DNA from 3 places in the Erythrobacter epiphyticus genome. Region 3 is predicted to be linked to each of the others. Evidence: predicted binding sites of a transcription regulator. Region 3 holds the regulator's gene; each other region holds the start of a gene.

Region 1 (10,335 bases), on a different contig from region 3:
TTCATGGCGCTGGCCTATGTGCTCAAACGGGACAAGGTGTGGGCAGGGCTCAAATCCGCCCGGCGCGAGGTCGGCACCAATTTCGGCCTGCTGCTGTTCAACAGCGTGGTGATGATCCCTTTGCTCACAGTGCCGCTCGGCCTGTTCCGCAGCAATATCCCGCAATTGCCGATGATACCCGCGTTCTGGGAAATGCTGCCCAAGCTGCTGGTGGTGATCATCGCCATCGTGATCATCGATCTGGCGGCCTATTGGCGCCACCGGCTGGAGCATAGCCGTGCCTTCTGGCGCATCCATGCCACCCACCATGCCGACGAAGCGATGAACTGGCTGACCTTGCATCGCAAGCACCCGCTCGGTGAATTGCTCAGCCTGGTGCTCGATCTCATCCCGGTGCTGCTGCTGGGTCTGCCGATCTGGGCCATCGTTACGGCCGCCCTGCTGCGGTCCTGGTGGGGTTATCTGATCCACGCCGATGTGCCGTGGACCCTTGGCATCTTTGGCAAGGTGATGATGTCGCCCGCTGCGCATCGCCTGCATCATATTCGCGATGAAGCGCTGATGGGGTCCAATTACGCCAACACCATCACCTTGTGGGATCGTCTGTTCGGAACATACATCGATCCCGCGCCCTATCTGAACTGCGAGACGGGCATTGCCGAAGGCTCGCGCACTCTGATCGGGGAATTCGCCCGTCCGTTCGAAGCGCGCTATTGGCGGCGTCCGGCTAGACCGGTCGAGGCCGATCAGTCAGCCGCCTAACCCACCACCGTCACGAAGCTGTCGAGGACGCGCTTTTCGCCGGCCTCCTCGAACTGGATGGTCAGCTTGTTGCCTTCCTGATCGATGACACAGCCCGTGCCGAACTTGGCGTGGGTGACCATCGCCCCGATTGCGATGTCTGACCGGGCGGGGGCGGCAAAGCTGGCGGCGGAACTGGTGTTTTCGCGCAGGCGGGCGGGGTTCTTGTCATAACCCGAAGTCAACGCGCGCTGCCAGCCGGGGCCACGCGCCTGCACCTTGTCGGGCCGCGCCGCCGCGACATGCGCGAAGGGATCTTCCTGTTCGCGCCAATTCGCGCGCCACAGCGATGCCCCGCCGGTGAGCGTGGTTTCCTGCTCGATATGCTCTTGCGGCAATTCCTCGATGAAGCGCGAGGGAATGCTGCTCGTCCATTGGCCATAGATACGGCGATTGGCGGCGTGGGTGATGATGCAGCGCCGGCGTGCCCGCGTGATCGCGACATAGGCGAGGCGGCGTTCTTCCTCGAGGCTTGCAAGCCCGCCTTCGTCAATCGCGCGCTGCGACGGGAACACGCCTTCTTCCCATCCGACACAGAAGATGTGATCGAATTCGAGACCCTTGGCGGCATGGATGGTCATGATGGTGACGGTGTTTTCATCATCCGACCGATCATTATCCATGACCAGACTGACATGTTCGAGGAAATCGCCGAGCGTTTCGTATTCCTCCATCGCGCGGGCCAGTTCGGAGAGGTTTTCCGCGCGCCCGGCGCTTTCCGGCGTGCGATCCGCGGCGAGCATGGCGTTGTAGCCGCTTTCCTCCAGCACCAGTCTGAGCAGATCGGCGGGTGTGATATCATCGGCAGTTTCGCGCCAGCGCAGGAATTGCCGCATCAGGCTGCCGATGGTGTTGGCCGCACGCACCGGAAGTTCATCGCTATCGGCCAGTTGCAGCGCGGCGGCGGCCAGCGGCAGATCCATGCGACGGGCGTGCTGGTGCATCTTTTCGAGCGCCTTGGCACCCAGACCGCGCTTGGGCTGGTTGTAGATACGCTCGAAGGCGAGATCATCCTGTGGCTGCGCGATCACGCGCAGATAGGCAAGCGCATCGCGGATCTCGGCGCGCTCGTAGAAGCGGAACCCCCCGATGATACGATAATTGACGCCGATCTGGATGAAGCGATCTTCGAATTCGCGGGTCTGGTATTGCGCGCGGACAAGGATGGCGACGCGATCCAGCGGCGCGCCTTCGCGTTCTAGCCGTTCGATCTCCTCGCCCACCCGGCGCGCTTCTTCGGGCGCGTCCCACACGCCGATCACGCGCACCTTGTCGCCGCCATTGGTCTCGGTCCACAAGGTCTTGTCGTGGCGGTGCGAATTGGCGCGGATCAGGCCCGAAGCCGCACCCAGAATATGCGGGGTAGAGCGGTAATTCTGTTCGAGCCGGATCACCTGCGCCCCGGGAAAATCTTTCTCGAACCGCAGGATATTGGCAACTTCCGCGCCGCGCCACGAATAGATCGATTGGTCATCATCGCCAACCACGCAGATATTCTTGTGCTCCTGTGCGAGGAGGCGCAGCCAGAGATACTGCACGGCGTTGGTGTCCTGATATTCGTCCACCATGATGTAGCGGAAGCGCCGCTGGTAATCCGAAAGGATATCGGGATGCGCACGCAGGATGTTCAGCATGTGCAGCATCAGATCGCCGAAGTCGCAGGCGTTGAGCGCCTTCAGACGATCCTGATAGCTGCGATAGAGCGCGGTGCCGCGGCCATTGGCGTAGGCTTCGTTTTCCACCGCATCGAGATCGGCGGGGTTGAGCCCGCGGTTCTTCCAGCGATCGATCAGCCCGGCCAGCTGGCGGGCGGGCCAGCGCTTTTCATCAAGATCCGCCTCGATGATGAGCTGTTTCAGCAAGCGCAGCTGATCGTCGGTGTCGATGATGGTGTAGTTGGACTGGAGCCCGGCCAGTTCGGCATGGCGGCGCAGCATCTTGGCGCAGATCGAATGGAAGGTGCCGAGCCACTGCATCCCTTCCGCACCCGGCCCGAGATGGCCAGCAACACGCTCACGCATTTCGCGCGCGGCCTTGTTGGTGAAGGTGACGCAAAGGATCTGCGAGGGATAGGCGCGCCGGGTTGCCACCAGATGCGCCATGCGTGCCGTCAGCGCGGCGGTTTTGCCAGTGCCCGCGCCTGCGAGCATCAACACCGGGCCTTCCGTCGCCAGCACAGCCTCACGCTGCGGCGCGTTGAGCCGTGCCGCATAGGCGGGGATGCCGTCTGAACCGGCGCTGGAGGGGGCAGGATTGTTCATGGTGTGGCTTGAACAGGTAGAGAACGCAGCCGCGACCCGCAAGCCGCCTTCCTCGCGTTTTCGACTAATCCCACAAATGCCACGCATTTGGGTGAGCCGTGTGCCCGCCGGGGTGCGTGCCCGCACGGCTGGCTTGGCAGGCCAGGCCTTTGTCGGCATCTTCGATTGATCGGAACAGGGGACATCATCCCGATCAAGAGCAGTGCGGTCACGCTTGGGGGAAAACAAAGGAGATACCCATGCGTAGATTTTCGAGAACCGTTCTTGTCGCTGCTCTGGCAGCGCTCGCCTTGCCGATCCCGCCGGCGCTGGCGTTGCAAGACGAAGCCACTGCCGCGCCCGATGGCCTCACACCCGAGCAGCAGTCGGCCATGATGACATGGCCGGAAGACACAAAGGCGTTCTATGCCTCACTCTCGGCTGAACAGCAGCAAGTGTTCTGGGCGCTTTCCGATGAGGACAAGGTTACGCTTTCGCGCATGGAACCGGCCCAACGAGACGAAGTGATGCGGCAGTTGCAGGCACGTCTTGGGGGCTCTCCCGCGAAAGGGCAGTAAGCATCGCGGCGCCCGGTTGGATGAGGGATCAGGCGGGACGCAGCAGCGTCAGCTTGCCCTTGCCGACCGGGCGCTCGCTTTCGATCGCCAGACCCTTGATGTCGGTGGTTTCTTTCCCCGAGGTTTCGAGCGCGATCCAGCTTTCCGGCCCAATCCAACCGAGCCGCAGCAGCCGATCAAGCGCCACGCCGCCCGCGCCGGTGTGATAGGGCGGATCGAGCAGGATCAGATCATAGGGCTGGGCGCTGGCCCGCAGGCTCATCACCGAACCCGCTTCCACATGGGTGCGAGCACGGGCATCCAGCGCGGTGATATTGGCGCGGATCGCATCGAGCGCCGCGCGGTCCTGTTCGACAAACAGGCAATGCGCCGCCCCGCGTGACAGGGCCTCCAGCCCGAGCGCGCCCGAACCGGCAAAGAGATCGGCGACGCGCAGGCCTTCGAAGGCACCCAGCCTGCTGGTGAGCATGCTGAACAGCGTCTCGCGCGCACGATCAGCCGTCGGGCGGGTCGCCTCGCCCTTGGGCGCGATCAGTTTGCGCCCGCGCCATTTGCCGGCAATGATCCGCATCAGCGCGCGTTCCGACCAAGCTGGTTGAGGAAGCGGGTGAGCGCTGGCTTGGGGATGGGCACCGCCTGCCCGCGCGGCAGGTCGCCCAGTTCGAACGGGCCATAGGCGGTGCGGATGAGGCGGTTCACCTTCAATCCGAGATGTTCGAGCACGCGGCGCACTTCGCGGTTCTTGCCTTCGGTAATCGTCATCTCGACCCACAGATTGCGCCCGGACGAGCGTTCGAGATTGGCGTCGATCGGGCCATAGCGCACGCCATCGATCTCGACCCCGTCCATCAGATCTTCAAGCTGGGCCTGGGTCACTTCGCCAAAAGCGCGGGCGCGGTAGGTGCGCGGCACCTGACTGGCGGGCAATTCCATGCGGCGCTTCAATTCGCCATCATTGGTCAGCAGCAACAGCCCTTCGGTGTTGAGATCCAGGCGGCCAATCGGCATCAGGCGCGGTGCGCCCTTGGGCAAGGCGTTGCGCAGGGCAGTGTAGATCGTCGGCCGGCCCGCGGGATCGCGTTCGGCGGTGATCAGCCCGGTCGGCTTGTGAAAGGCGTAAAGCTGGGCCGGTTCGGGCGCGGCAACCGGCTTGCCATCCACTGTCACCCCGGCGAGGCTGGTGAGGATCGTTGCGGGCGTTTCGAGCACCTTGCCATCCCGCGCAATGCGCCCTTCAGCGATCATGCGTTCGATCTCGCGGCGGCTGGCGATCCCGGCGCGGGCGAGCAGCTTGGCGATACGATCGCCTTCGGGACGATCGGGTGACCGGACGGATCGTGCCGGTGAGGGCTGGGCAGGGGGCTTGGAGGGCATGGCGCGCCGCCTACGCGCTTAGCTGGCTGCCCGCAAGGCATCGGCGACAATCTCGTCAAACCGGGCGATCCCGCCTTCAAGTGTGCCAAGCGTGAGGTGATCGAGCGCGCCGCTGGCAAGGCCCTGCTGGCCAAGCTCGGCCGCGCGGAAATCCTCGCTCGCAAACACCCCGCCATCAAGCAGTGCCCAGCTGCGCTCCCAGTGATCGCGCGCCTTTTCCGTGGCTGGCACTTCGGGGATGAGCATGAAATCCTCAACCAGCGTTTCATTATGCGCGCGCGGCATCAGCACCATGACATTCAGGTAATCGGGGCTGGGCACGATGATGGTCGCAGGCAGCAATTGGTAGGCAAAGGTGATCACCCGCCGCAGCGCGGCCATGTCGGTGAGATCGACCCCGGCCATTTCTTCGAGCCGCCCGACCGCCGAGCGCTGGTGCGGGCCAATCTGGTCGCCCGCCGTGATCCCGTCCTTGAAGAAGGGCCCGATGGTGTTCGCGTGGAGCCGGGTGACATGGTAGCTTTCGAGGAAGGCATCCATGATCAGCTTCCAATTGCCTGCCACGCGGTGGGTCTTGCGGCGGAACAGATGCGCTTGCGGCAGGCCGAAGGTGTTCAGATCCTCGCCCAGTGTGATGGCATGGGTGAAATCGGCCTCGGCCTGCGGTGCAAACCAGATCAAGCCGCCCGCCTCGCACGAAGGCAGTTCGGCAAGGCCAAAGGCACCCTTGTCGAGGCCGGGGAAAGTCTCGGGCCGGGGCAGGGCCATCAGGCTGCCATCGAGCCGATAGGTCCACGCATGATAGGGGCACACCAGCCGCTTGGCGCATTGCACCGCGCTGCCTTCGACCAGCCTTGTGCCGCGATGCTGGCAGACATTGAGGAACACGCGCACCCGGCCATCGCCATCGCGGGTGATCAGCAGCGGGCGGCCCGTGCCATCATGCGGCACCGCCATGCCGGGTTCGGGCAGCAGGGCAGAGGGTGCCAGCACTTGCGGCAGACGATCGAACAGCGCGGCCTTTTCAGCGGCGAAGTGTTCGGGGCAGGTGTAATGGCGCGCCGGAACCGTTCGGATGCCCGCGCTGGTCTTTGCCCGCCCGTCGCGGATCGCTTCGGCAAGCGCGAGCTGGCCCGGCGTGGGCGACAATCGGGGCAAATCTGTGGTTGCAGGCCTCATCGCTCTTTTCTCATCCTCTCGTCCGTGCTGAGTGTGCCAGAGATTGCACCCAAGCAAAAGGACAAGCCTTCATGAACGAGATCGGGGCTGCCCCCAGGCAGAGCTGGGCGAGCGCGCTCAAACCCTATCTGGAGAAGGAATCGCTGGCGGCTTTCTTTCTCGGCGTGTCCTCGGGCTTTCCCTATGCGCTGATCGGCGCAACGCTGACTTCGCGGCTGGCACAGGACGGCATCGACAAGAAGACCGTGACGGCCTTCACGCTGGTGTTCCTCGCCTACAACTTCAAGTTCCTGTGGGCCTGGGTGGTTGATGGTGTGCGGCTGCCGGTGCTGGCCAGGCTGGGCCAGCGGGTTTCGTGGATGCTGCTGACGGGCGCTTTGGTGATCGCGGCGGTGGCGAATCTCGCGCTGGTGGACCCGGCGGCGAATATCGGCTGGGTGGCGACCTCGGCGATCCTCGTCGGCGTTGCAGGGGCAACCTTCGATATCGTGATCGATGCCTACCGGATCGAGACGCTCAAGCCCGAACAGCTCGGCGTCGGTTCGGGCATGACCCAATATGGCTGGCGCATCGGCTCGGCCGGCGCGGGCGCGCTGGCGCTGGTGGTGGCGGCGCGCGCGGGGTGGGAGGTTGCCTATCTCGCCTGTGCGACCTTCGCTCTGCCGGCGATGCTGACCGCGCTGGTGCTGGGTGAGCCTGCGCGCCGCCGCATCAAGGAGCGCGCCAAAGGCATCGGCGAGGCGCTGCGCGCGGTCTATGGCCCCTTCACCGAGTTCTTCATGCGCAAGGGCGCACTGCTGGTGCTGTTGTTCATCCTGCTGCACAAGATCGGGGACACGCTGGCGAACCTTACCGTGCGGCTGCTGCTTGATGACAAGGGCTACACCAATGACGAGATCGCGCTTTACGATGTGGGCGTGGGGTTCTGGGCGTTCCTGATCGGGATTTTCATTGGCGGGGTGCTCTATTCGCGTCTCGGCATGAAACGTTCGGTGCTGTTGAGCCTGGTGCTGATGGGCGTCTCCAACCTCAGTTTCGCGATCCTCGCGGCGGTCGACAAGACCAACGCGGGGATGGCGGCGACCTTCCTGTTCGAGAATATCGCGAGCGGTATCGGCGGGGTGACCGTGGTGGCCTATTTCGCGGCTTTGACAGACCTGCGCTTTACCGCCTCGCAATATGCGCTGATCTCGGCGGCGGCGAGCATCGTGGGCCGGGTGCTGACGGGGACGACAGCGGGCGCGCTGGTGGAAAGCTTCGGCTATGTGAACTTCTACCTGTTCACCACGGCCGCCGCGCTGCCGGGGATCATCCTGTTTTGGCTGATGATGCGCGCAGGCCTGATCGACGCCTCGATCGGGACAGCCGGGACCGAAGAGGGCTAGCGCAGCTTACCCCGGCATCTCGCCGTTCAAGCGGAGCGCTTCGCCCGCGAGGTAAAGCGAGCCGGCGATCAGCACCGGCAGGCCATCCTCGGGGATGCGCGTGAAAGCGCCGGGCAGATCAGGCGCCGCTTGCGCTTGCGGCCCGAACGCCTCGGCTGCGAACCATTCATGCCCCGGTACCGGCACGGCCGTGATGCTGGCAAGGCACGGCCCGAGCGGTCCGACCAGCGCGCGCGGGTCTTTCCCCGCGATCATCCCGATCACGAGATGCAGCCGCTGGCCTGCAAAATGCTCTCCCAGCATGGCCCCGGCCTGCGGGTTGTGCCCGCCATCCAGCCACACTGTGCGTGTGCCTGTGAGCGGGCCGGAGACGAGACGCTGCAACCGGGCGGGCCAGCGCGCGGCGGCCAGCCCCTGCGCCATCGCCTCCGGGGTTACGGTGATGCGCTCCTGATGCCGCAGCATGGCGATCGCAAGGCCCGCATTTGCGCTCTGATGTGCACCGGGCAGCGCGGGCAGGGGCAGGGTGAGTGCGCCTTGCGCATCGCGATAGGTGAGCATCGCGCCTGCCGCGCAATCCCATGCTTCGCCTTGCATGGCGAGCGCGGCACCTGCGCGCTGCGCTGCTGCGATCACTTCGCGGTTTGAACCATCCGCATAGCGCAGGCTCACCAGCGGCACGCCTGTTTTGACGATCCCCGCCTTCTCGAAGGCGATCCGCGCCATCGGCTCTTCCGGCGTTCCCGCCTCGGGGGCGAGCAGGAAGCGTTCGTGATCAAGCCCGAGCGCCGCAATCCCGCACGCGGCGATCGCCTCGGGCTCCAGCACATTGGTGGCATCAAACCGCCCGCCGAGCCCGACTTCGACCACGCAGGCATCGACAGGGGTGCGGCTGAACGCGAGGAAGGCAGCGGCGATGGTAACTTCGAAGAAGCTGGGCGCCAGATCAGCGCCCGCATCCAGCACCTCTTCGAGCAGATCGGCCAGAGGATCATCCGCGATCAATTCCCCCGCCAGCCGGATGCGTTCATTGTAGCGCACCAGATGGGGCGAGGTGGTGACGTGGACCTTGTAACCTTGCGCTTCCAGCATCGCGCGCAGGAAGGCGCAGGTGGAGCCCTTGCCATTGGTGCCCGCGACATGAAACACCGGCGGCAGCTTACAATGCGGATTGCCGAGCCGCGCCATCAGTGCACGGATGGTGTCGAGGCCCAGTCGTCCCTGCGGCAGGCTCAGCGCGGCCAGCCGATCAAGCTGCGCCTGCACGCGCGGATCATCCGATTGGCCGAAATCGCGCATCACTCCTCCCCTTCAGGGGAGGGGAAGCACCGAAGGTGGTGGAGGGGCTGGTGCGGCTTTCCGTATAGCGGCTTCAGGGTGGATGGGGGCGCCTGCCCCTCCACCACGCTGCGCATGGTCCCCCTCCCCGTAACGGGGAGGATCATTACGCCGCCTTCACCGGGGTGAGATAGTCGAGCACGCTCGCCAGTGTAGCCTTCAGCTCGTGACGCGGGACCACCATGTCCACCATACCGTGCTTGTGGAGATATTCGGCCCGCTGGAAGCCTTCGGGCAATTGCTCGCGGATCGTGTCCTGGATCACGCGCTGGCCGGCAAAGCCAATGAGTGCGCCGGGCTCGGCAATGTGGATATCGCCGAGCATGGCGTAGCTCGCCGTCACGCCGCCCGTGGTGGGATCAGACAGCACCACGATATAGGGCAGGCCCGCCGCCTTAAGGCGGCGCGTCATCACGGTGGCGCGCGGCATCTGCATGAGGCTGAGAATGCCTTCCTGCATGCGCGCCCCGCCTGCTGCGGTCACGACGATATAGCCGCAGCGCCGGGCAAGGGCGGCTTCGGCGCCCTTGCAGAAGGCCTCGCCCACGGCCATGCCCATCGAGCCGCCCATGAAGCTGAAATCCTGCACGCCGACGACAGCCGGGCGGTTGTCGATGCTGCCCGAGCCGACGACAAAGGCATCGCGGTGCGGGTTGGCAGCGCGCGCAGCCTTCAGGCGATCGGTATATTTCTTGGTGTCGCGGAAGCCGAGCGGGTCTTCGCTGACTTCGGGCATCGGCAGCAATTCAAAGCCGGGATCCAGCAGCATGCCCAGCCGGGCGTCGGCATTGAGCCGCCCGTGATGCCCGCACGAGGGGCAAATCTTGAGATTGGCCTCATAATCCTGGACGAACAGCATCTCGTGACAATTGCTGCACTTGATCCAGAGGTCTTTCTCGGTGGTCTTCTTCTCGGCCGAGAAACCCAGTGAATTGCGGACACGGGTGAACCAGTTCATGCCAGTTGCTCCTGACGGGCAGTGTGGACCGCGTGCGCAAGCGCGGCGGTAAGTTCTTTTAGCTTGGCCGGGGCTTCGGCGCCATATGCGCCGCAAATCTCGACCAGCGCCGAGCCGACGACGACGCCATCAGCGACTTTGGCGATGGCAGCCGCCTGTTCGGGCGTGCGCACGCCAAAGCCTACCGCGACGGGAATGGCGGTCGATTGCTTGATGCGCGCGACATTCTCTTCGATGCTGGCGATCTGCGCCTGCTGCTTGCCGGTGATCCCGGCGACCGAGACATAGTAGAGGAAGCCTTCGCTGCCTGCGAGCACCTGCGGCAGGCGCGCGGCGTCGGTCGTCGGCGTGGCGAGGCGGATCGGGGCGATGCCCTTGGCGCGCAGGGCCGGGCCGAGCGCGTCGTCTTCTTCAGGCGGGATGTCGACGCAGATGACGCCATCGACGCCCGCTGCGGCGGCGGCCGCGGCAAACCATTCCGG
Region 2 (10,335 bases), on a different contig from region 3:
TGCCCAACACCAGCCGATCACGCTGCCAAGTCTGTGCCAGCATCGGTACCGTGCATTCAAGCAAAGCTGCATGTTGCGCCAGATGGTGACCCGTCAGATGCGATGCAGAATTACTGACCGAGGCCTTAGACATCATCAAGTGTCCGGAGTCGGCATGCGCCCTGTTCATAATCGCCCCTGTGCAATTTCTTGACGATGCATGGGATGCATTATGTCTAGGAACCAGCAGCTTAACCAGAGCTCCGTAGGATTACCTAGAACGCGCAAAAGCAGGATTTGACTTACAAATTAGCTGAGGCGGGCCTTAAACATCATCGGGCATGGTCGGTCTTAGGGCCAGCAGCGGCGGGTGTGTTCGCGCTGCGTGACCACTCGGGAGTTTGAACCATGACCGTTATCAATACCAATTCCTCGGCCCTGCGCGCCCAGAACGCTAGTGTTTCTGCAGGACGTATGCTCAGCACCGCGATGGAACGGCTGTCGACCGGCCGTCGTATCAACAGCGCTTCGGACGATGCCGCTGGCCTTGCCATTGCCACGTCGATGACCTCGCAGATTCGCGGCATGGCGCAGGGTGTGCGCAACGCCAATGACGGCATCAGCCTTGTCCAGACCGCGGAAGGCGCGCTGAACGAAGTGACCAACATGCTCCAGCGCATCCGTGAGCTGAGCGTTCAGGCCGCCTCGGGAACCTTCGCAGCGGCCGACCGCACCAATATCGGCCGCGAAGTCACGGCGTTGACCGCGCAGATTTCGCAGGTCATCACGGGGACCGAGTTCAACGGTATTTCGCTGCTGAACTCGGCCGACGCGATCAATATTCAGGCCGGTTCGCGCAGCGTCGGTGACACGATCGCGATCACCCGGACCGACCTCACCCCCGTCACTGCGGCAACGTACAGCGTGACGGACGCGGCCGCTGCGACCACCACCATCGCGACCGTCGACACGCAGCTCGCCGCTGTTAACGGCGCACGTGCCTCGTTCGGTGCGAGCCAGAACCGCCTCGAGTCGGCGGTGAACAACCTCACCAATGTCTCGACCAACCTGACCGATGCGCGGTCGCGGATCATGGATACCGATTACTCGGCGGAAACCACCGCGCTCGCCAAGGCGCAGATCCTCAGCCAGGCATCGACCGCGATGCTGGCGCAGGCCAACCAGTCGCAGCAGAACGTGCTGTCGCTGCTGCGTTAAGCTGCATTCCCCGCGCCTGCGGGACAGCGAAGCCCGGAAAGGCCAGCGCGGCTTTTCCGGGCTTGTTGCGTGGGGGGCTGCTACCAGAAGTAGACGACGAGGAAGACCACCGCGCAAAACTGGAGGCCGGCGATCTGGTGGAGCTGCGAACTGAACGGCTCCTTGCGGGTCTTGTGGCGGAACAGTGCCCGCCCGGCATAGGTACCGCCGGTGCCGCCCAGCAGCGCGAGCAGGAGCAGCGTGGATTCGGAGATACGCCATGCCCTGCGCTCGGCCCGCGCCTTGTCGATGCCGAAGGCGGCAAACGCCGCGAAGTTCATCGCGATCAGCGCAGTGATGGTATTCGCCGGGGTCGCAAGCGCCGTGGCGAACGCCTTGGCCGCGGCGATGTTTTCGGGGGTCGCAAGCGCGGCGAGTTTCTCCATGCGCGGCGGCATAGTGCGCAAGGGATTGCAAAAGCGTTGATTTTTTGATGGCAGCCGCCCCTTCCGCCATCCCGGACGTGCCTGCCCCGGCGCAGGCCGGGGACCCGGGAAGGGTGTCCTAGAGCATCCCCCAGCTCGTCCCCATCATCCCAGCGAATGTTGGAACCTAGCGCGGCTGAGCGTGACCGTCAGCGAAAAAAGGCTGGGTCCCGGCCTACGCCGAGGTGACATGAGGTGTTACCGCTGTGACTCACTTCACTCCATTTTGGCAGCAGCTTGACCGAAAGAGCTTGATGTTGTGTCGCGCTGCAACGACTAAAGCCAAATGTTGTTCACCATAGGATACGAGCGATCTAACCTCGCAGACTTTGTTGCAACTTTGCAGTTGTCCGGCGTCGATGTGCTGGCCGATATTCGGGACCGAGCGCAATCTCGCCGGCCGGGTTTTTCGAAGTCAGCTTTGTCAGAAGCGCTTGGCAAGGCAGGCATCAAATACATTCATCTCAAGGAACTTGGCGACCCCAAGGAAGGCCGTGAGGCGGCACGGAGAGGTGATTTCGACGCATTCCGTCGCGTGTTTTCCGACGTTATGGCTTCATCGGAAGCCAACTCAGCTATTTTTCAGATCGCAGAATTGTTGAAAGAATTCAACGTTTGCTTGATGTGCTACGAGCGAGATGTGAAGACCTGCCATCGCAAGATTGTCTCCGATGATCTGAAAAAGCGAACGGGTACACCCGTGACGCATTTGGGGGTGGTGGATGGCGCAAGTATCAGGACCGGAGTCCGACGAGTGCATGATACTCATCAAGGCGCAACCGCACCGCTCTAGCAGATATTTCGAAACAGTTTGCTGCGCTGGTGTCGGCAGAGACCGCAGATGGCGCAGGCAGTATCCTGTCCCATATCGAATTCTGAAGGAAGACCAGAAGTTTGGCCGATGGCAATGGATCAGATACGACTACGTCAAGCCTGATAGTGATCCTAGGAAGGAGAGCCAGAGAGTTCTCCAGAACTCTTTGGTCCCAACAACAAAAATGAAGCCGGGAGAGCGAGCTAACTTCCTCGCACCATTGGTTTGCTCCTCTACAAAGGAAGCGGACGCTCGCGGCAACTCGCTAACGCTCATTCGTCCTTTGTCTATCCGTCTAGAGGCGTTTGACAAATCAGCTGAGGAACTTGCCCATGAAGCGAGGGAGCATCGAGCACTAGCAAGTCAACTTTCACTATTCGAGGAGGATGGGGAGGTCGAGCCACTAGCTCCGTGCCGCAAGCGCTTCGTTTTGAACTGGATTGATCAGGACCAAAAACCGCATCGCCACGAATGCGACGATTGGGAGACATCCACAGCGTTCAATCGCTTTTCTCAGCTGTATGGTGATACAGAGGCGGTGTCCGAGCTGCGAAAGAAATATGAAGAGCAATATTTCGAAGCCGGTCTAGTGTTGGGATTTAGCACCCATAGCAGACGCAACATCGAGCATGGCACCAGCAATCAGTGGCTGCTGGTGGGTCTCATTCGTCTAGATGAGACCCACCAAGGCGACTTGCTAGCCTAGTCCCCTACTCCGCCGCCTGCACCCCAAACAGCCCGGCTTCAGCGACCTCTTCGCCCGCTTCGTTCGCAGCCTTGGCCTTCTGGCGCTTGTCGAAGCTCGACCACACGTCGTTCCAGTTGCCGCGGGTTGCGCCCTTCGAATATTCGGTCGCGCGGGTTTCGAAGAAGTTGGCGTGCTCCACCCCGTTGAGCAGCGGCGCGAGCCACGGCAGCGGGTGTTCTTCAACCATGTAGATCGGCTGGAGGCCGAGCTGGCCGAGACGCCAGTCCGCGATGTAGCGGATGTAGCGCTTGATCTCCTTCGCGCTCATCCCGTCCACCGGGCCCATCTCGAAAGCGAGGTCAATGAAGTTGTCTTCCAGCCGCACGGTCTTCTGGCAGATGTCGATGAGATCTTCCTTCACCGCCTTGGTGAGGCACTGGCGTTCCTCGACAAAGGTGTGGAACAGCTTGATGATGCCTTCGCAGTGCAGGCTTTCATCGCGCACACTCCACGAGACGATCTGGCCCATGCCCTTCATCTTGTTGAAGCGCGGGAAGTTCATCAGCATCGCAAAGCTGGCGAAGAGCTGGAGCCCTTCGGTGAAGCCGCCGAAAGTCGCCAGGGTGCGCGCAATATCCTCGTCGGTGTCGACCCCGAACTGCTGCAGGAAATCGTGCTTGTCCTTCATTTCCTCATATTCGAGGAACGCGCTGTATTCCGCCTCGGGCATGCCAATGGTGTCGAGCAGGTGCGAATAGGCCGCGATGTGCACCGTTTCCATGTTGGAGAAGGCGGCGAGCATCATCTTGATCTCGGTCGGCTTGAAGACGCGGCCATATTGTTCGTGGTAGCAATTCTGCACCTCGACATCGGCCTGCGTAAAGAAGCGGAAGATCTGGGTGAGCAGGTTGCGCTCATGCTCGGAGATCTTCTGCGCCCAGTCGCGGCAATCCTCGCCCAGAGGCACTTCCTCGGGCATCCAGTGGATCTGCTGCTGGCGCTTCCAGAATTCATAGGCCCAAGGGTATTCGAAGGGCTTGTAGGTCTTGCGGGCTTCAAGCAGCGACATCGGCGTGGTCTCCAGTCAGAAACAGCGGTTGATTATAGCACAGATACGAAAGCGGTGGGCCGCCGGATTCAGGCGCGCGAATCACGGTGCGTGATTGGCGAGAATCCAGAGGCAGAACGGCACGAACAGGATGACCATGCCGAGGTGGATCTTGGCCGCGTTGAGCGCATGGCCGGGCTTGCCCCGACGCAGTTCGCGGATCGCGGTAAACAGGAAGACGACGCAGACAACCAGGCCCAGCAATCCCGCCGCAAATGGCAGATTCATAACGCTTTCTTCCTTCACATGTGATAACACAGATCGGGCGGCGCGCGGGATTTATGCGCCCGCGCGCCTGATGTTGGGCCGCTTTACTGGCAGCTTAAGCATTCCTCGTAATCGGTCTGCTCACCGCTTGCGGCGAGTTCGATCTTGGGCGCCTCGGGGGTGTTGTCCGCCTCGACCCCGCCGACAAAGCCCGCGCGCTGCACGCTCTTCGACCGGAGGTAATAGAGCGACTTGATGCCCTTCTCCCATGCCTGGAAGTGGAGCATCATCAGATCCCACTTGTCGACATCAGCCGGGATGAACAGGTTGAGCGACTGCGCCTGATCGATGAACGGGGTGCGATCCGCCGCGAATTCGAGCAGCCAGCGCTGATCGATCTCGAAGCTGGTCTTGAACACGGCCTTTTCCTCGGGCGTGAGGAAATCGAGGTGCTGCACCGAACCGCCGCGCTCGAGGATCGAATTCCACACATTGGTCGAATTCTTCGCCTTCTTGTCGAGCAGTTTCTCGAGATAGGGGTTCTTGACGATGAAGCTGCCCGACAGCGTCTTGTGGGTGTAGATGTTCGCCGGGATCGGCTCGATGCAAGCCGAGGTGCCGCCGCAGATGATGCTGATCGACGCGGTGGGCGCGATCGCCATCTTGCAGCTGAACCGCTCCATCGCGCCCATATCGGCCGCATCGGGGCACGGCCCACGCTCCTGCGCGAGCAGCATCGAGGCTTCCGAGGCCTTGGCGTGGATGTGCTTGAACATCTTGAGGTTCAGCGCCTTGGCCATGGCGCTTTCCATCGCCACGCCCTTCATCTGGAGATAAGAATGGAAGCCCATCACCCCGAGCCCGACCGAGCGTTCGCGGCTGGCGGAGTACTTGGCGCGGGCCATTTCATCCGGCGCGCGGTCGATGTAGTCCTGCAGCACGTTGTCGAGGAAGCGCATCACGTCCTCGATGAATTGCTTGTCACCCTGCCACTCTTCCCACTTTTCGAGGTTGAGCGAGGAAAGGCAGCACACCGCCGTGCGATCATTGCCGAGGTGGTCAATGCCGGTCGGCAGCGTGATTTCCGAACACAGGTTCGAGGTCGAGACCTTGAGACCGAGATCGCGGTGATGCTTGGGCATCATGCGGTTCACGGTATCGTTGAACACGATATAGGGCTCACCCGTGGCAAGACGGGTTTCGACGAGCTTCTGGAACAGCGCGCGCGCATCAACACGCCCACGCACCGAACCATCGCGGGGCGACTTGAGCTCGAACTCGCTGCCGTCGCGCACCGCTTCCATGAATTCATCGGTGACGAGCACGCCGTGATGCAGATTCAAGGCCTTGCGGTTGAAATCGCCCGAAGGCTTGCGGATTTCGAGGAACTCTTCGATTTCGGGGTGGCTGATGTCGAGATAGCATGCCGCCGAACCGCGCCGCAGCGAGCCTTGCGAGATCGCCAGCGTCAGCGAGTCCATCACGCGCACGAAGGGAATGATGCCCGAGGTCTTGCCGTTGAGGCCGACCGGCTCACCAATCCCGCGGACATTGCCCCAATAGGTGCCGATGCCGCCGCCCTTCGAGGCGAGCCACACGTTTTCGTTCCAGGTGCCGACGATGCCTTCGAGGCTGTCCGACACCGAGTTGAGATAGCACGAGATCGGCAGGCCGCGGTTGGTGCCGCCGTTCGACAGCACCGGGGTGGCCGGCATGAACCACAGGTTCGAGATGTAGTCATACAGCCGCTGGGCATGCGCTTCGTCATCGGCGTAGGCATCGGCGACGCGCGCGAACAGATCCTGATAGGATTCGCCCGGCAGGAGATAGCGGTCGGTCAGGGTTTCCTTGCCGAATTCGGTGAGATTGGCGTCGCGCGCCGAATCCGTGTGCACAGTGAAGCGGCGCGCATTGACCTTCTTCGAATCGCTCTTGCCGGCGTCCTTGATCGCTTCGGCCATGGCCCCGGCCAGTGCCTCGCCCGCCTTGGCGGCGATCAAGGCTTCGCTGCCGCTGTCAGCTTTCTTCATGGTCACTGCCTCTTCCCCCGCGCTGTTTTCGGCACTTGTGGCCACAGCATCTTCGATCACTTCACCCGGCACATTATCACTCGCTTTGAAATCCATGGTCTGCCCCGCTTTGTCCCCTGAATCGGCAGCCTGCGCAAGCAGCTTTGTTCCGATTCTGTTCTGCACCGGTTCATCCCCAGACTTGCCCACATGACCCGGTTTCCGGAGCCCGCAATCCAAGCGCAGAGATGATTTCCTGATTCGGTCTCAAAGCCCTTTCTTGCGGTCTGGCTGCGGCCCTGTTCCCCTCGGGAGAGCAGCCAGCACATCAAGCAATTGGGGGTCTTCTTCGAACCTGACCACTAGATGATGAATCAGCGGAGGAATCCCGTCAACCGGCGATTAACCGTTCGGGGCAGTCGCGCGCGGCCCTTTTAGGGTCGCCAAACGGCGCGACGCGTGGACAAAGCTTGAGTCGCGAGACCCGCAAGCCCCAAATTGAATCTGTGAAGAAAAATTTGGTGATTGAATCTTGTGAATCAACCCTTGAATCTTTCGCTCACAGACAGGCAGGATTGTTGCGCAAAGCGCTGTGTCCGGCGCGGCCATGCCGGGGTGGCAAAGGCTTCAATGCGCGGCGAGCGCCGCGATCACATCATCGGTCGGATGATCGGCGAGATCCTTGTCGATTTCAGCGAGCAAGCGCGTGCTCGTAACCTGCCCATAATGCCCGCGCATGGCGCCGAGCGTCCGCGGTGCGGCGATCACCACCACCCCTGCGCCGGGATGATCAGCCGCAGCCTTTTCCAGCAAGGCGGCCGCATGGCGCGCAAAGGCGTCTTCGGCCTGCTGGTGCCAATCGGTTTCCTGATAGCTGCTGCGCGCAGCCCCGGTGCTGGCAAAGCTGCGGCCCGGCGCATCGGCACCTTGCTCGTGCGTAGCAGGATTATCCTGCCGCTCGTGCAGGACGGTTTGGAGGACAGGATATTTCTCGTCCCCCTCGTTGCGCAGCAGCAGCAGCTTCGCCCCGTCAGCGACCATCACCAGCGTGCCGTGTTCGACCTTCATCGCAATGCCCTCCCCGCTTGCGGACCCGGTTGCGCGACGCCTTTCTCCACCCACGAAGACGAGTCGGATTCTAGCAGGAATCCGGTCAGGCGTCACCTTTTGCGCAGGGGGAGGCGCGCGGTCAGACGCTGCGGGCGTGGCCGCCGATCTCTCCCGCCAGATCATCGATCAGCGCAAGCGGAAGATCATGCCCCCAGCCGGGAATCGTGCGCAGCCGCGCGCCGCGGATATGCGCGGCGGTATCATGCCCGGCGGCGACCGGGATCAGCGGATCATCCTCGCCATGCAGCACCAGCGTCGGCACATCGAGGCTTTGCAGGATGCGGCGCCGGTCCCCATCGGCAATGATCGCGGCGAGCTGGCGGGTCGGCCCTTGCGGATAGACCGAACGGCGCACCGCAGCGGTGACATTGGCGCGCAGGCGTTCCTCGTCAGTCGGGAAGCCGGGCGAACCGATGGTGCGGGCGAGCTTCATGCCATGCGCCACCAGCGCCGCTTCCTCCAAACTCTCGGGCCGCTTGATCAGCACCTCCATCGCTTCCTTGCGCGCGGGCGGCAGCTTGGGATTGCCAGTGGTCGAGAAGATGCTGATAAGCGAGCGCGTGCGCGCCCGATGGCGATGGGCAAAGCGCTGCGCGATCATCCCGCCCATGCTCGCCCCCACAACATGCGCGCTCGCGATCCCGAGCGCATCAAGCAGCCCCGCCGCATCATCGGCCATATCGGAAAGCGTGTAGGGCACACGCGGGGTCATCCCGAGCTTGCGCACCAGAGTCAGCTTGACCGGGCCGGGCGCTTTGACCCCGTCGAGCTTGTGCGACAGGCCAATATCGCGGTTATCGAAGCGGATCACCCGGAAGCCTTGAGCGGTCAGCGCATCGACCAGCTCGATCGGCCACAAGGTCAACTGCGCGCCAAATCCCATGATCAGCAGGATCGCCGGGGCTGCGGGATCGCCGTGATCTTCGTAATGGATCGGAATTCCGTTGGCGGTGGCAGTCGGCATGGCAGTGTCTCTCCCCTGTTGTCGGGAGAGACTAACGCGCGTCTATCACTTGCGCCAGACAGGGCCGCCAATCGGCAGGCCTTGCGCCTCGAGCTGATCGAGCACGCCGCCATCTTCCGCCAGCACCCGCAGCGGCACCACCGCCAGCGTCACCCCGTCGGCCGTGGACGCAGCGGTGATCTGTTCGACCCAGATGGTGCGAAGCTCGTTCCCCACGTCGGGATCAGCCCACGGCCAGCAGCGCGACAGGGCGATTTCAAGCGGGTTGTTCATCACCTCGGGAATGCGGAATGCGCGCCAATCGGCACCGCGCTTCTCGACCAGTTCGGGGCCGATTTCCGCCGCTGTCATCGCGGCCTCAAGGCAGGGGATGTGATCGGCCGGTTCGGCCATGGCGAGGCTGTCGAGCATGTCCTTGCCGCGGATCGCGCCTGCACGGCTTGTCGGCACATTGGCGCGGTTGGCGGCCTTCTTTACGACATCACCCGCATCATCGACGGTATCCTTGTTGAAGCGCAGCCGCTTGGTCAGGAAATCAAACGCCGTCATCAGGAAGCTCTTGCGCGCGAAATCAGCGTCATACTCGGCTTCGAGCGCGGAGAGGCGCGCATATTGTTCGGGCGTGAGATAGTCGCTTGCCACGGTCTTGTCGGGCAGCTTGGTGAATTGCCCGCCCTTGAAGATCAGCCGGAAGATATCGCCGGGCGAGATCTTGGGCTTCACGCCAAGGATCACCCGGTTCGCCTCGGCGGTGGCTTCTTCCAGCCGCTCGGGCTGCCACGGGGTCGATTTGGGGACATTGCGCATCTCGCCCACGAGAATGACGATGCCGGTGGGCGTCTCGATGGTCCACATCGGTGCGCCGGAGCGCTTGGCATTGACGACGATGGCGTTGGTCGAGGCAGGCGCGGGATCATCCTGCGCGGCGAGCGGCGCAGCCGCCGCCAGCGCAGCGGCCGCCAAGCCGAGCGCGGCCTTCACGGTACCAGCACCGTGTCGCGCGGAGGATCGATCAGATCGGGATAATCAAGCGTGTAGTGCAAACCGCGGCTTTCCTTGCGTTGCAGGGCTGATTTCACAATCAACTCAGCAGATTGCAACAGGTTCCGCAACTCGATCAGGTCGGTGGTGACGCGGAAGGATCCATAGTAATCCTCGACCTCGCGCTTCAGAAGCTGGATGCGATGGTGGGCGCGCTCCAGCCGTTTGGTGGTGCGCACGATGCCGACATAATTCCACATGAAGCGGCGGATTTCGGTCCAGTTCTGCTTGATCACCACCTCTTCATCCGAATCCGTGACGCGGCTTTCATCCCACGGCAGGATCACCGGCGGTTCGGCCAGTTCGTCCCAGCGGGCGAGAATATCCTCGGCCGCGGCCTCGCCGAAGACGAAGCATTCGAGCAAGCTGTTGGACGCGAGGCGGTTCGCGCCGTGGAGGCCGCTTTCGGTGCATTCGCCCGCCGCCCACAGCCCCGGAATATCGGTGCGCGCATCGAGACCGACGACCACCCCGCCGCAGGTGTAATGCTGCGCGGGCACCACCGGGATCGGCTGCACGGTCATGTCGATGCCAAGCCCCAGCAGCTTTTCGTGGATCGTCGGGAAATGGCTACGCACGAAGTCTGCCGGCTGGTGGCTGATATCGAGATGGACGTAATCGAGCCCGTGGCGTTTGATCTCGGCATCGATCGCGCGGGCAACGACATCGCGCGGCGCCAGTTCGAGCCGTTCGGGATCATAGAGCCGCATGAAGCGCTGCCCGGTGCGCGGGT
Region 3 (10,335 bases):
CGTCAGAAGCCGAAATCGGCGCCTTCCTGATTGCGCTTTCGGCGCGCGGCGAAACGGCAAGCGAGATTGCCGGGGCAGCGCGGGCGCTGCGTGCCCGGCTGATCCCGATCGCCGCACCCGACAACGCCATTGATGTCTGCGGCACCGGCGGTGATGGGCATCATACGCTCAATGTTTCGACCGCGGTCAGTCTGGTGGTGGCAGCATGCGGCGTGCCAGTAGCCAAGCACGGCAACCGCGCAGCCTCGTCCAAGGCGGGCGCGGCCGATACGCTCGAAGCGCTGGGGCTCGATATGGATGCCGCCGGGCGCAGCGCGGAAAAGACGCTCGCGGAAATCGGCATCTGCTTTCTCTTTGCCAAGAATCACCACCCGGCGATGGGCCGCATCCAACCGATCCGCCGCAAGATCGGGCAGCGCACCATCTTCAATCTGATGGGGCCGCTGTCCAATCCGGCAGGTGTGCAAAGCCAGCTGATCGGGATTGCCCGCCCGGCCTATGTGCCGATCTATGCCGATGCGCTGGCCCGGCTTGGCACGGCGCGTTCGCTGATTGTCTCGGGCGATGAAGGGCTCGACGAATTGAGCCTTGCCGGGGGCAACGAAGTCGCGCTTGTCAGCCGCAGCGGGTTCGAAATGCGGCGGGTCGATCCGGGCGTGGCCGGGCTGCCCTCTGCGCCGGTCGAAGCGATCCGCGGCGGTGATGCCACGCATAATGCTGCCGCGCTCAAGGCCCTGCTGATGGGCGCGCCCGGCCCCTATCGCGATGCGGTGCTGTTCAACGCGGCGGCGGCGCTGCTGGTCGCAGGGGTCGGCAGCGGATGGCATGATCGGGTGGCATGCGCTGCCGAGGCGCTTGATTCCGGCCGTGCCAGGACGCTGCTGGAACGCTGGATCACGCTGGCGGTTTGAGAAAGACATGAACAAGCTCGAAGAAATCTGCGCCGCCAAGCGCCTCGTCGTGGATGCCCGCAAGCTTGCGACCAGCGATGCCGCGCTGGCCGCTGCCGCGCGCACCCAGACCCCGCCGCGCGGATTCGAAGCGGCGCTCCGCGCGTGCGCCGAAACCGGCTTCGCCCTGATTGCCGAGATCAAGAAAGCCAGCCCGTCCAAGGGCCTGATCCGCGAGGATTTCCAGCCCGCCGATCATGCCCGCGCCTATCAGGCGGGCGGTGCGGCGTGTCTTTCGGTGCTGACCGATGCGCCCTATTTCCAGGGGCACGAAGATTACCTGATTGCCGCACGTGCCGCCTGCGATCTGCCGGTGCTGCGCAAGGATTTCATGGTCGATCCGTGGCAATGCCTCGAAGCGCGCGCGATCGGGGCGGACGCGATCCTGATCATCGTGGCCGCACTGGAAGACAGCGTGATGGCCGAGATCGAGGCCGCAGCGCGTGAGCTGGGGATGGATGTGCTGATCGAAGTGCATGACGAGACCGAGCTGGAACGCGCGGTGACGGTGCTCGATTCGCGGCTGATCGGGGTCAATAACCGCGATCTCAAAACCTTCACCACCTCGCTCGCGGTGACCGAACGGCTTGCCCCGCTGATGCCCGAAGGCACGTTGGTTGTCGGCGAAAGCGGGATCAACAGCCACGGCGATTGCGTGCGGTTGGCCAAGGCCGGGGTGCGCACGTTCCTTGTCGGGGAAAGCCTGATGCGGGCGGATGATATGGCCGCCGCTACGGCCGCGCTGCTGGATGGCGCCGCCTGATCAAAGCGCTGACTGTCCTAATGCGTCCGAACGTGGCAAGACCTTCGGCATGACGCGCCCCGATCCTGTTTGCCGGACGTTTTCGGTATCGCCTGCAGGGGTGGTTTTTCCCGCTTATAACAGTGTCTCAATTGTCTCCATCACAGCTTGTGGCGCGCAAAAATGAACGAACAACACCCGGCCGGCCTCACGCATCTCGATTCTGAAGGCGCGGCCCGCATGGTCGATGTTGGCGGCAAGCCGGCAACGGCGCGGCGCGCTGTCGCAAGCGGCATCATCACCATGTCTCCCGAAGCGCTCGCGGCTATCCGGGCGGGCGATGCGCCCAAGGGTGATGTGCTCGGCACGGCGCGGCTGGCGGGGATCATGGCCGCCAAGCGCACCGGCGACGTGATCCCGCTGTGCCATCCGCTCGGGCTCGAAGCCGTAAGCGTCGATTTCGCTTTCGAGGATACCGCAATCCGCGTGACCGCCACCGCCTCGCTCACCGGCAAGACCGGGGTGGAGATGGAAGCCATGGTGGCGGCCAGTGTGGCCTTGCTGACGATCTACGACATGGCCAAGGCGATCGATAAGGGCATGGTCATCGCCGAAGTCCGCCTGATCGCGAAGTCGGGCGGAAAGTCGGGCGACTGGAAAGCCCCTGCGGGATGAGCGCGGCGCTCAGTCTGGAGGAGGCGCAAGCGCGGCTGCTTGCGCTGGCGCCTGCCCTTGCGCCGGAGGCTTGCGCGGTGGAGCAAGCGCTCGGGCGGTATCTCGCCGCCGATCTGTCCGCCGCGCGCACCCAACCCCCGGCTGACCTTTCGGCGATGGATGGCTATGCCCTGGGCGGGCAGGGCCCGTGGCAGCGCATGGGCGAAAGCCGCGCGGGCGCGCCCTTTGCTGGTTCTCTCTCCACAGGCCAATGCGTGCGCATCTCCACCGGCGCGCATCTGCCGCACGGGGCTGATCGGGTGTTGCTGCAAGAAGACGCCCACCTCGCCGGTGATACAATCAGCACCGATCAGGACCCAGCAGCAGGAAGCCATGTCAGGGCGCGCGGGTTTGACTTTCGCGAAGGGGATCGCCTGCTCGTGCGCGGGACGGCCATGACCCCGGCCCGCATCGCGTTGGTTCTGGCGGCGGGGCATGGCCAAGTTTCCGTGGCGCGCCCGGCGCGGATTGCGATCCTCGATACGGGGGATGAACTGGCTTCCGATCCGGCGCACTGCGCGCCCCACCAGATACCCGCCAGCAACGGCGGCATGCTGGCCGCCATGCTGGCGCCGCTCGGCTGCGAGGTTATCCGGCTTGGCCCCATCGGGGATGATCATGCCGCGCTGGCCGCAGCCCTTTCACAGGCCGAAAGCGCCGACATCCTCATCACCTCGGGCGGCGCATCGGTAGGCGATCACGATCTCGTGCAGGACGCGCTCACCCGCTGGGGCGCGCAGATCGCCTTCTGGCGGATCGCCATCAAGCCCGGCAAGCCGATGATGGTGGCGACCCGCGGCGCGCAAGTGGTGCTCGGCCTGCCCGGCAACCCGGTATCGTGTTTTGTGACGGCCTTCCTGTTTGCACTTCCGCTGGTGCGCGCGGCGATGGGCGCAGCCGCGCCCCTGCCCAGGCGTCATGCGCTGGTGGCAGGCGAGGCTTTGCCTGCCGTGGGCAAGCGGCGCGAATTCCTGCGTGCGGTGCTGGGCCCTGATGGCGCGCGGCTCAGCGGATCGCAGGACTCCAGCGCGCTGGCCTCGCTCGCCGCTGCGGACTGCCTGATTGATCGGCCTGCCGACAGCCCTGCCCTGCCCGCAGGCAGCACGATCACGGGCTTCCTTCTCCATAATGGCTGAATTGCGCCACTTTCCCATGTGGGCGCGCTTGACTCGGGTGTCGGAGTTGCCTAATTGTTCTGCATCCGTTCACCTTATTGGCGGATGGAACGTGCGCTGATCGCACCCGTGGACGGATCGTTCCGGGTGCCTTGGCAAGCACGCGAGCGATTATCATGAGCCGCTTCTTGGGAAGAGGCTTGTGGGTGCGACCACGGGAGATGTCTCAATGCTGACGGCCAAGCAGCACGAATTGATCCGCTTCATCCAGCAACGGCTTGAAGAAACCGGCGTCTCGCCGAGTTTCGAGGAAATGAAGGAAGCGCTCGATCTCAAGAGCAAATCGGGTGTCCATCGCCTGATCTCCGCGCTGGAAGAACGCGGCTTTATTCGCCGCCTGCCCAATCGGGCGCGTGCGCTCGAAGTCATCCGCCAGCCTGAGGATGCGACCCCGGCACCGCGCCCTGCGCTGCGGCTTGCGGCGGATAATGCGCCTGCGCCTGCGGCACCCAAGCTGCGCGAGGCAGCGAATGATGTGATTGATATCCCCCTGCACGGGCGGATTGCAGCGGGCGCCCCGATCGAAGCGCTCGAAGGCCAGACGTCGCTTCCCGTACCGGCCGCGCTGCTCGGTCCGGGAGAGCACTATGCGCTCGAGGTATCGGGGGATTCGATGGTCGAAGCCGGGATCTTCGATGGCGATTTCGCGCTGGTCCGGCGCACCAGCACCGCGCGCGAGGGCGAGATTGTCGTCGCGCTGGTGCGGGGCGAGGAAGCGACGCTCAAATATCTGCGCAAGGAAGCGGGCAAGGTGCGGCTCGATCCGGCCAATGCCATGTATGATCCGCAATATTATGAACCGCACGAGGTTGAGGTTCAGGGCAAGCTCGCCGGGCTTCTGCGGCGCTATCGGTGATCGGGATTGCGCTGCGTCTTCGGCCTTTCGCGGGATTGAAGGCGCGGCGCAACTTCTCGGTGCGCTTGCCACCAGCCATGCGCGCCCTGATCCTCGGCAACGCTGCGGATGCGCGCGCGTTCAAGATAAATCGCAAGCCCGCCCGTCTGATCAAGCATCCGGCGATCCGCCTTCAGCCAGTGCGGCCGGCAGGAATAGGGCAGGTAACGCTCCGCAATCACGATGTCGCTGCGCATGCAGGCGGCGGCGAGTGCCCGCTCTTCGATACGGATCCCGTTGCGCGCCATCAGCACGCGCCATTCCCGCCCGGCGCGGGCGATGGTCATCAGGCAAAATGCTTCCGAGCATTGCGCACCGGGCCAGTGGGTGATGGGCACCAGCTCACCGGCATGGCCCGCCAGCTCGATCAGATTGTCGCGGGTGTAATCTGATCGGCTGTCGCGCAAAGAGAGCAAACGGCGCGTGCCGCTGTCCATCACCACGAGCCCGACCTGCCGACCATCGCGGCTGACAAGGATATCGGGGACAGGGGTGGCAGCGATCATCGCCAGCGCCAGCAGGATCGGGGCGAAGCCAAGCAGACGCACACGCCCCTGCCACAAGGCAAGCCAGAGCGCGCCGATGGCGAACACACCCATGGTCGCACGGCTGATCTGCGGCATCAGCGTGACCGAACCGGGCAGCGCCGCCGTGGCATGCGCAAGCGCGAGCAGCCAATCCAGGGCAAGCTGGACGAGCCACCACACTGGCCCGCCCCAGCCCACCAGATCAAGCAGCAATGCGAGCGCGATCAGCGGCATCGCCACGAAAGTCACCAGCGGGATCGCCAGGAGATTGGCAAAGGCTCCGTAAAGCCCCGCGCGATGAAAATGGAAGAGCACGATCGGCATCAGGGCCAGTTCGATCACGAGCCCGGTCGCAAAAAGCAGCACGGCCTTGCGCCCCAAGCGCCAAAGGGCGGCCTCATCACGCGGGGCGAGGAAGGCCCGCACCGGCGCGCACGCCGACAGCGCGACAATCGCCACCACCGCAGCAAAGCTCATCTGGAAGCTTGGCCCGATAGCGCTCTCCGGCCAGAGCAGCAGCACGAAGCCTGCTGCAATTGCCACCATCCGCAGCGACAGGGCGTCCCGCCCCAGCGCCAGCGCCATCAGCACCAGCATCGCCGCCGCACAGGCCCGCACGGTTGGCACCTCGGCGCCGGTAAGCAAGGTGTAGCCCAGCCCCGCCAAGGCGCCGCAGCCCGCTGCCACCACCGGCAAGCACAGCCGCAAGGCAAGGGTCGTCGACAGCGCCAGCAACCGGATCGCCAAAGCATAGGCCGCCGCCACTACCGCGCTTACATGCAGCCCGCTGATCGAAAGCAGATGAGTCAGCCCCGCATCGCGCATCGCCGCTTCATCACGCGCATCGATCGCACCGCGATCACCGCTGGCAAAGGCTGCCGCAATCGCACCGGCGGAACCTGCGACGCGCGCCCGGACATGGGCGGCGAGCGCCCGTTGCATTGCGGGAAGACCACTATCGCGCGGGGCGGCGGTGATGATCTGTACCTCACCCAGCGCGCTCCCGGTTGCTGCGAGGCCCTTGAACCAGGCAGCCCGCGCAAAATCATAGGAACCCGGCAACATCGGCGGCGCGGGTGGCATGAGGCGCGCGCGCAAGCGGATCACCGCGCCCTCGGCCACGGCATCACGCGCTGCGGCAAGCTGATCAGCCGGCACATTGACCCTGATCTTGATCGCGGCACCGGTGTCAGCATCGCGCACCGCCAGCGTCAGGCGCGAGCGCGCTTCAGCGGGCTGATCCTCGCGCTCCAGCACATAGCCATCAACCTGCATGATCATGGGGCGCGCAATCGGGACTGCACCCACCAGCTCGGACCGCGCCCAGATCACAGCCACCCCGGCGCTGAACACGAGGCCGCAAGCGATGGCGGCCTGCCGCAGATGGCTGCGGCTCGCCTCCGCCGCGCTGCCAAAGGGCCACAGCAGCATTGCCCCCAGCGCGAGCAGGGCGCCGCCGGCTATCGCCGCCCACCATTGCCACGGGCTTGCCAGCATGAACCAGGCGAAGATCCCCGCCATGAACATGACCGCGAGCCACGGCGCCTTGTCAAACCCGGCCTTGCTGAGGAAATCCTCCACGGCGCCCGCCGCAGCCGGGCCCATCGCACCGAGCGATGCCCTGCTGGACAATCGCCCCCCACTTTGCCAAGGGGCAGCGCGATGCAGCGCGGCCTCCGGGCGTTCGTCGCCCTCGCCTGCCATCGGAATGATCGGTGCGTCACGCATCGGCCACTCCCTCGCTCGGCCCAGTGTGAACTAACCCGCTCGATAGAAACAGGAATTCCTGCCATATGGCAAGTGCAAGCAACGCAGATCACGTTCCGGTGACCCGCAAGGTCGTGACTCGTTTTGCGCCCTCGCCGACCGGCTTTCTCCATATTGGCGGCGCCCGCACCGCGCTGTTCAACTGGCTCTATGCCCGCCACCATGGTGGCACGTATCTGCTGCGCATCGAGGATACCGACCGCGCCCGTTCCACCGAACCCGCGATTGCCGCGATTTTTGACGGGCTCGCGTGGCTCGGCCTGCAAGGGGACGAGCCACCGGTTTTCCAGTTTGCCCGCTCCGAACGTCATGCCGCGGTCGCGCACCAACTGCTCGAAGCCGGCCATGCCTATCGCTGCTATCTGACGCAGGACGAGCTCGCTGCGCGGCGCGAACGCGCACAGGCCGAACGGCGCGCGTTCCGGATCGACAGCGAATGGCGCGATGCCACGCCCGATCAATGGCCCGAAGGCCAAGCCTATGTGGTGCGCATCAAGGCCCCCCGCAGCGGTGAAACCACGATTGCCGATGCCGTGCAGGGTGCCATCACCGTGCAGAACGCCGAGCTGGATGATTTTGTCATCCTGCGCTCGGACGGCACCCCGACCTACATGCTCGCAGTGGTGGTCGACGATCACGATATGGGCGTGACCCACGTGATCCGCGGCGATGATCACCTCAACAACGCCTTTCGCCAGCTGGTGGTGATCCGCGCAATGGATGCCATCGAAGGCGGCTGGCCCGATCCGGTCTATGCCCATATCCCGCTGATCCACGGGGCCGATGGCGCCAAGCTGTCCAAGCGGCACGGCGCGCTTGGTGTCGATAGCTATCGTGACGAGATGGGCATTCTGCCCGAAGCGCTGTTCAATTACCTGCTGCGTCTTGGCTGGGGCCATGGCGATCGCGAGGAGATCACCCGCGAGGAAGCGATCACGCTGTTCGATCTTGCTGGCGTCGGCAAAAGCCCGTCGCGCTTTGACCTGAAAAAGCTCGAAAATCTCAACGGGCACTATCTGCGGGCGGCCGATGATGCGCGCCTGGCGGGGCTTGTGGCTGAACGGATGGGCCATGATCCCGATCTTGCGCTGTTGGCAGAGGCCATGCCGGTGCTTAAACCGCGCGCGAAGAACCTCAATGAACTGGTTGAAAGTGCTGCCTTTCTCTTTGCAACGCGCCCGCTTGCCATGACCGAGAAAGCCGCCGAATTGCTCACCGATGAGGCGCGTGCAACATTGCGCGCAATTTACACAGCGCTCGCAGCGCAAAACGACTGGACAAGCGAGACGCTCGAAGCCACTACCAAATCGCTCGCCGAGGAACTGGGATTGGGCCTTGGCAAGCTTGCGCAACCCATGCGCGCGGCGCTGACGGGGACGACAACCTCGCCCGGCATCTTCGATGTTCTGGTCCTTCTCGGACGGGATGAAGCTCTGGCCCGGATCGACGCGCAGGCTGCGTAAGCTGCGACCATAACTTGGACAGGAGACACACCTTGGCAGACAAGCTTGCGAAACTCGAAATCGGCGGCCAGTCTTACGAATACCCGGTGATCGGGGGCAGCACCGGCCCCGACGTGATCGACATTCGCAAGCTTTATGCGCAAACGGGTGCCTTCACCTTCGATCCCGGCTTCACCTCAACCGCAAGCTGCGAAAGCGCACTCACCTATATTGATGGCGATGAAGGCGTGCTGCTGCACCGCGGCTATCCGATTGGCCAGCTCGCCGAACATTCGAGCTTCATGGAAGTCTCCTACCTGCTGCTCAATGGCGAATTGCCGAGCAAGGACGAGCTCGACGACTTCACCTACACCATCACCCGTCACACCATGCTGCACGAACAGCTGATGACATTCTACCGGGGCTTCCGCCGCGATGCGCACCCGATGGCGATCATGTGCGGTGTGGTGGGCGCGCTCTCGGCGTTCTATCACGACAGCACCGACATTTCCGATCCCGAACACCGCAAGATCAGTTCGCACCGCCTGATCGCGAAGATGCCGACGATTGCCGCGATGGCTTACAAGTATTCGATCGGTCAGCCGTTCATGTATCCGGACAATTCGCTGTCCTACACCGGCAATTTCCTGCGCATGACCTTTGGCGTTCCGGCCGAGGAATATGAAGTGATCCCGGCGGTGGAACGCGCAATGGATCGCATCTTCATCCTGCACGCTGATCACGAACAGAACGCCTCGACTTCGACCGTGCGCCTCGCCGGCTCATCAGGGGCAAACCCGTTTGCCTGCATCGCGGCCGGGATCGCCTGCCTGTGGGGTCCGGCGCATGGCGGGGCCAACGAAGCCGCGCTCAACATGCTCAAGGAAATCGGCACGCCCGACAAGATCAAGCACTATATCGAGCGCGCCAAGGACAAGAATGATCCGTTCCGTCTGATGGGCTTCGGCCACCGCGTCTACAAGAACTACGATCCGCGCGCGACGGTAATGCAGAAGACGGTGCGCGAGGTGTTTAACGCGCTCAAGGTCAATGATCCGCTGTTCGAGACCGCGCTCCAGCTCGAAGAAATCGCGCTCAACGATGATTACTTCATCGAGAAGAAGCTGTTCCCGAATGTCGATTTCTACTCGGGCATCATCCTCTCGGCGATCGGCTTCCCGACCACGATGTTCACCGCGCTCTTCGCGCTGGCCCGCACCGTGGGCTGGGTGGCGCAGTGGAATGAGATGATTTCCGATCCCGGCCAGAAGATCGGCCGTCCGCGCCAGCTCTATACCGGCCCGACGCAGCGCGATTACGTGCCGCTGGACAACCGCTGAACCGGGACGAGCGGCAAGCCATCGCGATGATCAAGCTTGCCCTCACCTTCCTTGGCGGCCTGCTGATGGCCTTCGGCGCCCTGTGGGCGCTGCAAGGTCTCGGCATTATCGCTTGGCCACCGCAAAGCGCCATGCTCGCCCAGCGCGAGTGGGCGCTTTACGGCGCCATTGCAGCCACTATCGGGTTGGTGATCCTGTGGTTGGCGAGCCGGATCGGCCGCACCCGGTAATCAGTCCGCGCGCGGCAATTCGAGCATGAACGAGGCGCCTTCGCCCTCGCGGCTGATCACTGACAAATCGCCGCCCATCGCACGGGCAAGCAAGCGGGCGATGTAGAGCCCGAGGCCCGATCCCTTGTCGCTGCCGCCGGCGCTGTCGCGGCCGAGCCGTTCGAACTTCTCGAAGATCCTGAGCACTTGCTCGGCGCTGATCCCCGGCCCTTCATCCCGCACGACAACGGCAACCCGCCCGTTCTCGGTCGTCACAGCGCTGATCCACACCGCGCTGCCTTCGGGCGAATAGGCAATCGCATTGCTGACAAGATTGATGAGGATTTGCAGCACCCGGCGGAACTCGGCCCGCGCCAGCACTGTGCCATCCGCGCCGGCCACATGCAGCGCGATGCGCCGATCATGGGCTCGCACGCCGAGAATGCCGACCGCCTTGCGCGCCGCATCGACCAGATCGACCTCTTCGGCGAGCGTTGTGAACCCCGGCGCTTCGACCACTTCGAGATCGGCGAGATCATCCAGCAGGCCCGCGAGGTGCTGCGCGGCATTCGCG

The links. Region 3 encodes LexA, which represses DNA repair genes until DNA is damaged. Its sites were predicted from a motif close to GTTCCNCNCTTGTTCT; they were not measured.
Region 1: a site for LexA is predicted at 3,072-3,087, ahead of SOQ14_RS02350 (ATP-dependent helicase). Genes of this name have one in related genera too.
Region 2: a site for LexA is predicted at 6,654-6,669, ahead of SOQ14_RS08620 (ribonucleoside-diphosphate reductase subunit alpha). Genes of this name have one in related genera too.

What each region holds. Positions count from the first base shown of each region.
Region 1 covers NZ_JAYEEU010000004.1:59,842-70,176, reverse strand. Annotated here, with positions in the region: gene SOQ14_RS02355 (sterol desaturase family protein) at 1-762, shown strand, start outside; gene SOQ14_RS02350 (ATP-dependent helicase) at 759-3,062, opposite strand; gene SOQ14_RS02345 (hypothetical protein) at 3,302-3,619, shown strand; gene rsmD (16S rRNA (guanine(966)-N(2))-methyltransferase RsmD) at 3,648-4,190, opposite strand; gene SOQ14_RS02335 (pseudouridine synthase) at 4,190-4,993, opposite strand; gene SOQ14_RS02330 (aromatic ring-hydroxylating oxygenase subunit alpha) at 5,012-6,172, opposite strand; gene SOQ14_RS02325 (AmpG family muropeptide MFS transporter) at 6,244-7,557, shown strand; gene SOQ14_RS02320 (bifunctional folylpolyglutamate synthase/dihydrofolate synthase) at 7,564-8,856, opposite strand; gene accD (acetyl-CoA carboxylase, carboxyltransferase subunit beta) at 9,002-9,853, opposite strand; gene trpA (tryptophan synthase subunit alpha) at 9,850-10,335, opposite strand, start outside.
Region 2 covers NZ_JAYEEU010000007.1:637,324-647,658, reverse strand. Annotated here, with positions in the region: gene SOQ14_RS08655 (sigma-54 interaction domain-containing protein) at 1-43, opposite strand, end outside; gene SOQ14_RS08650 (flagellin N-terminal helical domain-containing protein) at 388-1,197, shown strand; gene SOQ14_RS08645 (DUF1294 domain-containing protein) at 1,278-1,622, opposite strand; gene SOQ14_RS08640 (DUF488 domain-containing protein) at 1,948-2,454, shown strand; gene SOQ14_RS08635 (DUF8758 domain-containing protein) at 2,420-3,181, shown strand; gene SOQ14_RS08630 (ribonucleotide-diphosphate reductase subunit beta) at 3,186-4,232, opposite strand; gene SOQ14_RS08625 (hypothetical protein) at 4,314-4,499, opposite strand; gene SOQ14_RS08620 (ribonucleoside-diphosphate reductase subunit alpha) at 4,583-6,604, opposite strand; gene SOQ14_RS08615 (baeRF12 domain-containing protein) at 7,115-7,555, opposite strand; gene SOQ14_RS08610 (alpha/beta fold hydrolase) at 7,677-8,561, opposite strand; gene SOQ14_RS08605 (TraB/GumN family protein) at 8,607-9,542, opposite strand; gene nadB (L-aspartate oxidase) at 9,539-10,335, opposite strand, start outside.
Region 3 covers NZ_JAYEEU010000009.1:102,072-112,406, reverse strand. Annotated here, with positions in the region: gene trpD (anthranilate phosphoribosyltransferase) at 1-911, shown strand, start outside; gene trpC (indole-3-glycerol phosphate synthase TrpC) at 919-1,713, shown strand; gene moaC (cyclic pyranopterin monophosphate synthase MoaC) at 1,876-2,367, shown strand; gene SOQ14_RS11395 (molybdopterin molybdotransferase MoeA) at 2,364-3,542, shown strand; gene lexA (transcriptional repressor LexA) at 3,751-4,437, shown strand; gene SOQ14_RS11385 (ComEC/Rec2 family competence protein) at 4,428-6,731, opposite strand; gene gltX (glutamate--tRNA ligase) at 6,797-8,233, shown strand; gene SOQ14_RS11375 (citrate synthase) at 8,266-9,552, shown strand; gene SOQ14_RS11370 (hypothetical protein) at 9,579-9,782, shown strand; gene SOQ14_RS11365 (sensor histidine kinase) at 9,783-10,335, opposite strand, start outside.